3 regions of the Pseudomonas lijiangensis genome follow, and region 1 is predicted to be linked to each of the others. Evidence: riboswitches for the same ligand, from Rfam matches in the RefSeq annotation. Region 1 holds a riboswitch; each other region holds the start of a gene.
What was found. A riboswitch is a leader RNA that binds a small molecule or an ion and turns the genes downstream of it on or off. The one in region 1 is predicted to bind cobalamin.

Region 1 (3,231 bases):
CCACATGCTGGCCGTAGTAGCTGTAAGGCCAGCCATAGAAACCGCCATCCTGCACAGAGGTCACGTAGTCGGGCACCAAGTCGCTGCCGATCTCGTCACGCTCGTTGACGGCAGTCCACAACTTGCCGGTATTGGGCTCCCAGTCCATGCCATTGGGGTTGCGCAGGCCCGATGCGAAAATCCGGTGCTGGCCGGTGGCAGCGTCCACTTCCCAGATCGCGGCGCGACCTTCTTCCTGATCCATGCCGTTTTCGCCAACGTTGCTGTTGGAACCGACCGTCACGTACAGCTTGCTGCCGTCCTTGCTGGCAATCACGTTCTTGGTCCAGTGGTGATTCAGCGTCCCGCCAGGCAAGTCGACGACTTTGGTGGCCTGGGCGCTGATGGAGGTCTGGCCGGTTTCATAAGGGAAACTGATCAGGCGGTCGGTATCGGCCACGTAGAGCTTGTTGCCCACCAGGGTCATGCCGAACGGCGAATTGAGGTTTTGCAGGAAGACCGTGCGGGTTTCGGCCACGCCGTCGTGGTCCTTGTCGCGCAGCAGGGTGATGCGGTTGGCGCTGGGCACACCGGCTCCGGCGCGGCCCATGACTTTTTCCATGACCCAGCCGCGCACGCCTTTGGCGTCGTCAGGTTTGGGCGGTGAATTGGTTTCCGCGACCAGCACGTCGCCATTGGGCAGCACGTACAGCCAGCGCGGGTGATCCAGCCCTTCGGCAAAGGCGGCGACCTGGGTGCCGGGTGCGGCAACCGGTTTTGCATTCTTTTCCCAACCTACGGCAGGGGCGATGTTGACGGTGGGGATCAGGGTCTTGTTCGGTTCGGGCAGTCTGGGCGAAGGGCCGGTGCCATCCGAGACTTGCAGTGTCGAAGACTCGCCGCAGGCTGTGAGGCCTCCTGCAACCAGAAGCAGCAAGGCAAGCCGGGGTCTGAGTGTGAACATGCCGATCTCCATAACGGTCAGTGGCCAGATAAAGATAGGAGGGACCTGAACTGTCGAGGTTCAATCCTCTTGTGTCGATTGACGCTCCCAGCCCAACCCTCTACCCTTCGCCGCTTGTTTCAGGTGCTTTGCAATCCTCGATTGGCAGAGTGAAACAGGGAAGCCGGTGAGGACGCACTACAACTCCGATCCCGGCGCTGCCCCCGCAACGGTAAATGAGTCAAGACTGCGCTCGATGCCACTGTGTCCCAGGACACGGGAAGGCGCGCAGATCAGGCAGATGCCTGCTCATGAGCCCGGAGACCGGCCTGATCCACTCAACAGCATCACGGCGGGCGATGCTCTGCGCAGGGCTTTGCCGTGCTGCCTGATGCTGTCCTTCCGTCTGCTTTCGCGTGCCCTCAAGCGGAGAGCTGAGATGAACGAATCCCCCGAACGTGACGAACGTCATCTGGCGCGCATGCAGCGCAAGAAGGCGGTAATGGACGAGCGCATTGCCAGCGCTCCCAACGAGTGTGGCCTGCTGCTGGTGCTGACCGGTAATGGCAAGGGCAAGAGCAGCTCGGCATTCGGCATGCTCGCCCGGGCCATGGGCCACGACATGCAGTGTGGCGTGGTGCAGTTCATCAAGGGCCGCAACAGCACCGGTGAAGAGCTGTTCTTCCGGCGTTTCCCCGAGCAGGTGCGTTACCACGTGATGGGCGAGGGGTTCACCTGGGAAACCCAGGACCGCCAGCGTGATATCGCCGCCGCCGAAGCCGCCTGGGAAGTGTCCCGTGAAATGCTCCGTGACCCCGGCATCGGTCTGGTGATCCTCGATGAGCTGAATATCGCCCTCAAGCATGGCTATCTGGATCTGGAGCAAGTACTGAGCGACTTGCAGGCCCGGCCACCGATGCAGCATGTGGTGGTGACCGGCCGTGGCGCCAAACCCGAATTGATCGACCTGTCCGATACCGTTTCCGAGATCGGCGTGGTCAAGCATGCGTTCCAGGCCGGAATCCGTGCGCAAAAAGGCATCGAGTTGTGAGTAACCCTGTATGAGAGCGCCGCGTCATTGCCCGGCAGTATTGATTGCCGCGCCCGCCTCCGGGCAGGGCAAGACCACGGTCACCGCTGCGCTGGCACGCCTGCACCGTAACCAGGGCCGCAAGGTCCGGGTGTTCAAGTGCGGGCCTGATTTTCTGGACCCGATGATTCTGGAGCGGGCCAGCGGCGCGCCGGTTTACCAGCTGGATCTGTGGATGGTGGGCGCCGATGAAAGCCGACGCCTGCTGTGGGAAGCCGCCGCCGAGGCGGACCTGATCCTGATCGAGGGCGTCATGGGGCTGTTCGACGGTACGCCATCGAGTGCCGATCTGGCCCGCCACTTCGGCGTTCCGGTGCTGGGTGTGATCGATGGCACGGCCATGGCCCAGACTTTCGGAGCGCTGGCCCTGGGGTTGGCGCGTTATCAGCCGGACCTGCCGTTCGCCGGAGTGCTGGCCAACCGGGTCGGCACCGTACGTCATGCGCAGTTGCTCGAAGGCAGCCTGACGGAAGGCCTGCGCTGGTATGGCGCGCTCTCTCGTGAAACCGGTATCGAATTGCCGAGCCGTCATCTGGGCTTGGTGCAGGCCAGTGAACTCAACGATCTGGACCTGCGCCTGGACGCTGCCGCCGATGCGCTGGCCAGCACCTGCGACGTGCTCTTGCCGCCTGCCGTGACCTTCAATGCGCCTGACCCGGTGCCTGCCGAACCTCTGCTGGCCGGTGTGCGTATCGCCATCGCCCGTGACGAGGCCTTTGCCTTTGCCTACGGGGCAAGCCTGGATCTGCTGCGGGCCATGGGTGCGGAGCTGTCGTTTTTCTCGCCGATCCGCGATAGCCACTTGCCCGAGGCTGACAGCCTGTACCTGCCGGGCGGTTATCCCGAGCTTCATCATGCAGCGCTGGCTGAAAACACGCCGATGCTGGAGGCGATTCATGCCCATCATCTGGCAGGCAAGCCGATACTGGCCGAATGCGGCGGCATGCTGTACCTGCTCGACGCCTTGACCGATGTCGAAGGGCAGCGTGCCGAGTTGGTGGGTCTGCTCAGTGGCGAGGCGGTCATGCAAAAACGTCTGGCGGCCCTGGCCCTGCAAGTGGTCGAACTGCCTGAAGGCTCGTTGCGCGGGCACACGTATCACCATTCCCTGACCAGCACCGAGTTACAGCCCATTGCCCGTGGCGTCAGCCCCAATGGCGGACGAGGCGCGGAGGCGGTGTATCGCGATGGGCGCCTGACGGCTTCCTACGTGCACTTC
Region 2 (3,231 bases), 2.1 Mb from region 1:
CGGGCCGCATCCACATTGCCTTCGGCAATCGCGTTGTAGATCTGCCGATGCTCGGCGTTGATCCCGGCCAGGTAGGCGCTGCGATCACTTTGCCCGGTGTAGGCGGAATTCATGCGGGTGCGCGGAATCAGCTTGGTGCCCAGGTGTTTCATGATGTCGATCAGGTAGGCATTGCCCGAAGCCTTGGCGATCTTGAGGTGAAACTGGAAGTCGGCATTGATGGTAGTCCCGGACTTTTCCGGGCCTTCAAGCAGCGCATCGAAAGCCCGCTTGAGTTCCAGCAAGGCTTCAGGACTGCGACGCTGCGCAGCCAGCCCGGCCGCTTCGACTTCAAGGCTGATGCGAAACTCCAGCAGATTGAGCACGTCGGACAGGGTCGCGATGGTCGCCGGCCCGACCGAAAAGCCTTCAGGTGGCGGCATGTCCAACACAAAGGTCCCTACCCCGTGGCGCGTTTCCACCAACCCTGCCGCCTGCATCCGCGACAGGGCATCGCGCACCACCGTTCGGCTGACGCCTTCGGCTTCCATGATGTGGATCTCGGAAGGCAGCTTCTCGCCACGCTGCAGCACGCCATCGCGCATGCGCTGGGCGAAACGGTCGACCAGGGTTTCAGCCAGACGGCGATGGTTTTTCTGCGAGGAAACGACGTTGTCCGACATTGCAGCCTCAATTCGATCTAATGCCGCAGTATAGGCTGCGATCACGACACAAAACACACCATGACTACGGTTATACTCAGCAACCCGACACGGACCCGATCAGCCCGCCCATGGAACACCCTTCTTCCCCGACAGGTCGTCGCTCCAGCCTGACCCAGCAACTGGTCGCCGAGTTCTCGCGCAAGATCCGCGAAGGCGAGATCAAGAGCGGTGAAAAGCTGCCCACCGAGCAGGTCATCATCCGGGAAACCGGTGTCAGCCGCACCGTGGTTCGCGAAGCCATGTCGCGTCTTCAGGCCGAGGGGCTGGTAGAAACCCGTCACGGCATCGGAACCTTCGTGGTCGATGCTTCGCGCCCGCGGGACTTCCAGATTCCGGAAGCCATCTCCGGCAGCCCTCCCGATGCCGCGGCCATCATCGAGTTGCGCCTGAGCCTGGAACCGGAATCCGCCGCCCTCGCCGCACAACGGCGCACGCCGGAGCAACTCGAAGCCATCCGACAGGCGCTGGACGAGCTGCATCGCTGCGACCAGAACGAAACCGATACGACCCAGGCCGACTTCGAGTTTCATCGCTGCATCGTGCAGTGCACCGCCAACAGTTTCTTTACCGATGTCATGACGCAACTGGGCAACAGCATTCTGCCTCGCGCACGGGTCGGCTTCGGCAATGTGCCGTCGACTCGGCTCATGGATGACCCGCAGATCCAGCAGCGCGAACAGGAGCAGATCTACTCGGCCATCGCCCATCAGGATCGCGATGCGGCCAGGGCGGCGATGCGCCTGCACCTGATCAACTGCCTGCAGCGCTTTCGCGCAAAGGATTAGCCACTAAGAAGGCTTATCGTTTACCATCGCGCCCCGTCGGTTTCCGAGAGGAACTAACAGGGAATTCGAGGGCTGCGCATCTGTGCAGACTCAAACGAAACTGCCCCCGCAACTGTAGGCATCGAGCCAGCTCCATGACAGCCACTGGTGATTTTCCGGGAAGGCTGGAGTCAAGGTGATGACATGCCAGTCAGGAGACCTGCCGACCTGCACGTTAACTGACCGGCGGGGTGTCCGGGAAGGACATCCGCGCGCCGGTTCATGGCTGCCTTGCCCTGCCTTTTGTGCAGTGCCGAGGGATGTGTTTCCTGTCTGTACATTGCGCCTTGCACGTACGAAACGGAGATCGCATTACATGTCACTGCCTCGCCTTGCGGCACTCATCGCCGGTTTGAGCCTGTCCACCCCGAGCCTCGCTGCTCCCACACAGTACCCGCTGACCGTCGAGAACTGTGGCCTGAAGCTGACCTTCGAGCACGCGCCACGCAGGGCTGTGACCATCGGCCAGTCCGGCACTGAAATGCTCTACGAACTGGGCCTGGGCGACAGACTGGTGGGCACTTCGCTGTGGTTCAACGATGTGCTGCCACGTTTCAAGGCACAGAACGACAAGGTCGAGCGCCTGGCGGACAACGACCCGAGTTTCGAGGCCGTCATCGGCAAGCGCCCGGAACTGGTGCCCGTCCAGCTTGAATGGATGGTGGGTGCCCAGGGCGTGGTCGGCACACGCCAGCAGTTTCATGATTTGAAGATCCCGACCTACATCATGCCGTCCGACTGCGAAGGCAAGGACAATCTGGTAGGCGCTGATGGCACACGCCTTGAGCCCTTCCGCATCGACACCATCTACAAGAGCATCGAACAGCTCGCCCAGATATTCGACGTGCAGGATCGCGGGCAACAACTGGTTGCAGAGCTGCGCAATCGCCTGGCCCACGCGGTCGCCAACGTCAAACAGAACAAGGAACGGGATGTGTCCGCGGTGTTCTGGTTCTCCAGCGCAGATATCAACATTGATCCTTACGTTGCAGGCCGCAAGGGCATCCCGGACTTCATGCTCAATAACCTGGGCATGCGCAATATCGTCGAATCCGACGAAGAATGGCCGACCGTGGGCTGGGAAACCATCGCCAAGGCCAATCCGGACATTCTGGTGATCGCGCGCATGGACCGCCGTCGTTTTCCGGCCGACGACTACCGCAGGAAACTCGAATTCCTCAAGTCCGACCCGGTGACCCGCAACATGGACGCGGTCAAGCATGACCGTATCGTGATCATCGATGCCGATGCCATGCAGGCCAGTATCCGGCTGTTTACCGGTATCGAAGAACTGGCCGAAGCCGCCAATCGCTACAACGCCGCCCAATGAAACTGACCACTGCGCTCGGCCACATGCTCTGGGTGACAGCCGTTCTGCTGCTGGCCATCGTGGCGGGTGCAGCCATCGGCGAAACCACCATCAGCATGCCTGTGGTCTTCCAGGTACTGGCAAACAAGCTCTGGGCAGCAGGGTACGTGCTCGACCCTATCGACGAAGGCATCGTCTGGAACTATCGCCTGACCCGCTCCATCGTGGCTGCGGCCTGTGGCGCAGGGCTGGCGATTTCCGGGGTCGTGCTGCAATCGCTGCTGCGCAACCCGCTGGCCGATCCGTATTTGCTGGGCATCTCCGCGGGCGCCTCGACCGGTGCGGTGCTTGTAGCAATCATGGGGCTGGGTGCCGGGGCCATTTCCATGTCGGC
Region 3 (3,231 bases), 1.8 Mb from region 1:
TTGGCCAGACGCAGGCTCGGGTAGTCATCGGGCAGTTGCTGCGCGGCTTCGGCCAGCAGGGCCAGGCTCGAATCGCCGCTGCAGAGAATCACCAGCTCGGCCGGAGTCTGCCCCAGGTCGGCAATGCTGTCGTCGGGTACGAAACCGCCCGGCTGGGTTCTCAGTAAATGCATGAATCAGCCGGCAGTCGCAGCATTGAGCTTCGCTTCCAGAGCAACATAAACTTCACGCTCTAGCTCATCGTAGAGTTGTTTTTCCAACGCTACAGCATCCAGCTCCTGGCCGATCAATACCAAGTGGGTGGCACGTTCTTCATCAGCCTTCCATGCACGATCAAAGTGCTTGTCGAAACGGGTCCCTACACCCTGAATCAAGAGACGCATCGGTTTACCGGGGATGGCGGCAAAACCCTTGACCCGCAGGATACCGTGCTGGACCACCATACGGTTCAGCACGTTCATGAGAAAAGCCTCTTCGGCTGGGGGCAGCTTGATAGAGATCGAATCAAAAACATCATGATCGTGGTCGTCATGATCCTCATCGTCGTGATGGTCATGGTGAGTCTTGCGACCGTCGATATGCAGCTCCGACTCGGCCCCCACGCCCAGCAGTACATTGATTGGCAGACGACCATTGCTGGCCTCGATGACCTTGACCGCGGGCGGCAGCTCTTCGGCGACTTCGGCGCGTACAGCAGCCAGACCTTCGGCGTCGATCATGTCGGCCTTGTTCAGAATCACCAGATCGGCACTGGCCAACTGGTCAGCGAACAGTTCATGCAGCGGGGATTCGTGGTCCAGGTTCGGATCGAGTTTGCGCTGGGCATCCACCTGATCCGGGAAGGCGGCAAAAGTACCGGCTGCAACGGCCGGGCTGTCTACCACCGTGATAACGGCATCGACGGTGCAGGCATTGCGGATTTCCGGCCACTGGAACGCCTGGACCAGAGGTTTCGGCAGTGCCAGGCCCGAGGTTTCAATGAGGATATGGTCCAGATCAGCGCGACGCGCCACCAGTTCACGCATCACCGGGAAGAACTCTTCCTGCACCGTGCAGCACAGGCAGCCGTTGGCCAGCTCATAGACGCGACCGTTGGCTTCTTCTTCGGTACAGCCGATGGTGCACTGCTTGAGGATTTCGCCGTCGATTCCCAGCTCGCCGAACTCATTGACGATCACTGCGATGCGACGCCCTTCGGCGTTATCGAGCATGTGCCGCAACAGGGTGGTCTTGCCCGAGCCCAGGAAGCCGGTAACGATGGTGACGGGAAGTTTGGCCAGTGTTTTCATCGGATGCCCTTTGGCAATACGGCGGGCAAGCAGGACGAGAACCGTGCGCTGCGCACGGATCGATTCGCCACCGGATCACCCCGCCCGGTTGTAGTGAGAATTCGTGGGCCTGTGGCCCGGTTCGAGGCAGGTCTCCTGGCTTACGGCGGCGTGTCGGCAGGACAGGCATTCATCGCGCCTTCCCGCTCGCGCAGTGGCCATGCAATGAAATCACCGTTTACAGTTGCGGGGGCAGCTGCGGCTTGGACCGCATTCCCGTCTTAGCCCGACCTTTTGCACAAGGTCGAGAACCTCAAGTGCGCAAGGCTACGCAGAGGTCGAAGGCAGGTCAATCGTTCAGATTGACGTTCACGGGCCGCCATGCTCTCCTACACGACTTGTTACGGGTGCCCCTCACGGGGTGAAACGGGAAACCGGTGCGCTCATTTGTCCATGAGTCAGTCCGGTGCTGCCCCCGCAACGGTAAGCGAGAGAGGATCAGAACCACTGTGCCACGGCATGGGAAGGTGATCCTGAAGGCGTCGAGGCACAATATCGACACCCCTCGCGAGCCCGGAGACCGGCCCGATACTGACTCAATGACACACCCGCGGTGGGCGGGCGCAGTTGAAGCCTTCTGACGTCCGTCAGCAGGTTCCTGTGCGCATGCCTGCCTGTCGAAACCAGAGGGAAGCGCCATGTCCACCATCAGCAGCAGCCAGTCGAACACCACCACGTCCACCCAGGCCCAGCGCCTGACAGCCGCCATCAGCGCTGCGATTCTTGGCGCCTGCCTGGTGTACTTCGCCGGTTTCTCGCACATCGCCGCCGTTCACAACGCTGCTCACGACACCCGCCACAGCGCCGCCTTCCCTTGCCATTGAGACCTGACGCCATGTTCAAGCGAATCATTCAGACGGCAGGTTTCAGCGGTCTGCTAGCGGCATTGCTGCTGACCCTGCTGCAAAGCTTCTGGGTCTCGCCCCTGATTCTTCAGGCCGAAACCTTCGAAAAGGCACCCGCCGAGCACGTGCATGAACATGACCACGCCGATGCTTCCGCCGCAGGGCACAGCCACGACGAAGAAGCCTGGGAGCCGGAAGACGGCTGGCAGCGCATTCTCTCCACGACCGGCGGCAATCTGGTGGTCGCGGTGGGTTTTGCCTTGATGCTGGTGGCGCTCTACACGCTGCGCGCACCGGGCCGCACCTCTCAGGGCGCATTATGGGGGCTGGCCGGTTTTGCGGTCTTCGTCCTGGCGCCGACACTGGGCCTGCCGCCTGAACTGCCGGGTACTGCGGCTGCCGACCTGAACCTGCGCCAGTACTGGTGGATCGGAACGGCGGCCTCCACGGCTGCCGGTCTGGCCTTGATCGCCTTCGGCCAGAACGGGCTGCTCAAGGTGCTGGGCGCGGCCATTGTGGTTGTGCCGCATCTGATTGGCGCGCCACAGCCATTGACTCATGAGAGCCTGGCTCCCGAAGCGCTGGAATCGCAGTTCATCCTGGCTTCGCTGCTGACCAATGCGTTGTTCTGGGTCGCTCTGGGCCTGATCAGCGCCTGGCTGTTCCGTCGCAGCAATGCCGACCTGCACGCCTGATCACGGCACCGGGCAATCCGGCCCTGCCCTTGTGGCAGGCCTGGGTTGCCAGCGCGGCTGCCCGGCCGCGAGCCTGCTGGAGCTCATCGAAAGCAGCCTGAAAGCCCATGGCCTGGAAATCGGCGCCATCACTGCCCTCGCCTCCATCGACCTCAAGCAGGACGAACCGGGCTTGCTGGAATTGGCCGAACAACTGTCCGTGCCGCTGATCTTCTTCAGCGCGTCGCAAATGGCAGAATACGAACCGCAACTGACCCACCGCTCGCCAACGGCCTTCCAGCACACGGGCTGCCACGGGGTTGCCGAAAGCGCAGCGCTGGCACTGGCCAGCCAATTGGGCAAAAGCCCGGCAACACTGGTGAT

Region 2: linked by a shared signal. The riboswitch ahead of KQP88_RS09765 (ABC transporter substrate-binding protein) and the one ahead of cobO (cob(I)yrinic acid a,c-diamide adenosyltransferase) in region 1 are both predicted to bind cobalamin.
Region 3: linked by a shared signal. The riboswitch ahead of KQP88_RS10815 (CbtB domain-containing protein) and the one ahead of cobO (cob(I)yrinic acid a,c-diamide adenosyltransferase) in region 1 are both predicted to bind cobalamin.

Annotation. Positions count from the first base shown of each region.
Region 1 covers NZ_CP076668.1:4,317,222-4,320,452, reverse strand. The annotation lists gene KQP88_RS17955 (PQQ-dependent sugar dehydrogenase) at 1-943, opposite strand, end outside; cobalamin riboswitch at 1,048-1,269, shown strand; gene cobO (cob(I)yrinic acid a,c-diamide adenosyltransferase) at 1,362-1,973, shown strand; gene KQP88_RS17945 (cobyrinate a,c-diamide synthase) at 1,984-3,231, shown strand, end outside.
Region 2 covers NZ_CP076668.1:2,232,004-2,235,234, reverse strand. The annotation lists gene KQP88_RS09775 (FadR/GntR family transcriptional regulator) at 1-662, opposite strand, end outside; gene KQP88_RS09770 (FadR/GntR family transcriptional regulator) at 773-1,489, shown strand; cobalamin riboswitch at 1,510-1,711, shown strand; gene KQP88_RS09765 (ABC transporter substrate-binding protein) at 1,845-2,858, shown strand; gene KQP88_RS09760 (FecCD family ABC transporter permease) at 2,855-3,231, shown strand, end outside.
Region 3 covers NZ_CP076668.1:2,478,015-2,481,245, reverse strand. The annotation lists gene cobN (cobaltochelatase subunit CobN) at 1-173, opposite strand, end outside; gene cobW (cobalamin biosynthesis protein CobW) at 177-1,289, opposite strand; cobalamin riboswitch at 1,398-1,599, opposite strand; cobalamin riboswitch at 1,657-1,871, shown strand; gene KQP88_RS10815 (CbtB domain-containing protein) at 1,967-2,152, shown strand; gene KQP88_RS10810 (CbtA family protein) at 2,164-2,868, shown strand; gene KQP88_RS10805 (cobalamin biosynthesis protein) at 2,849-3,231, shown strand, end outside.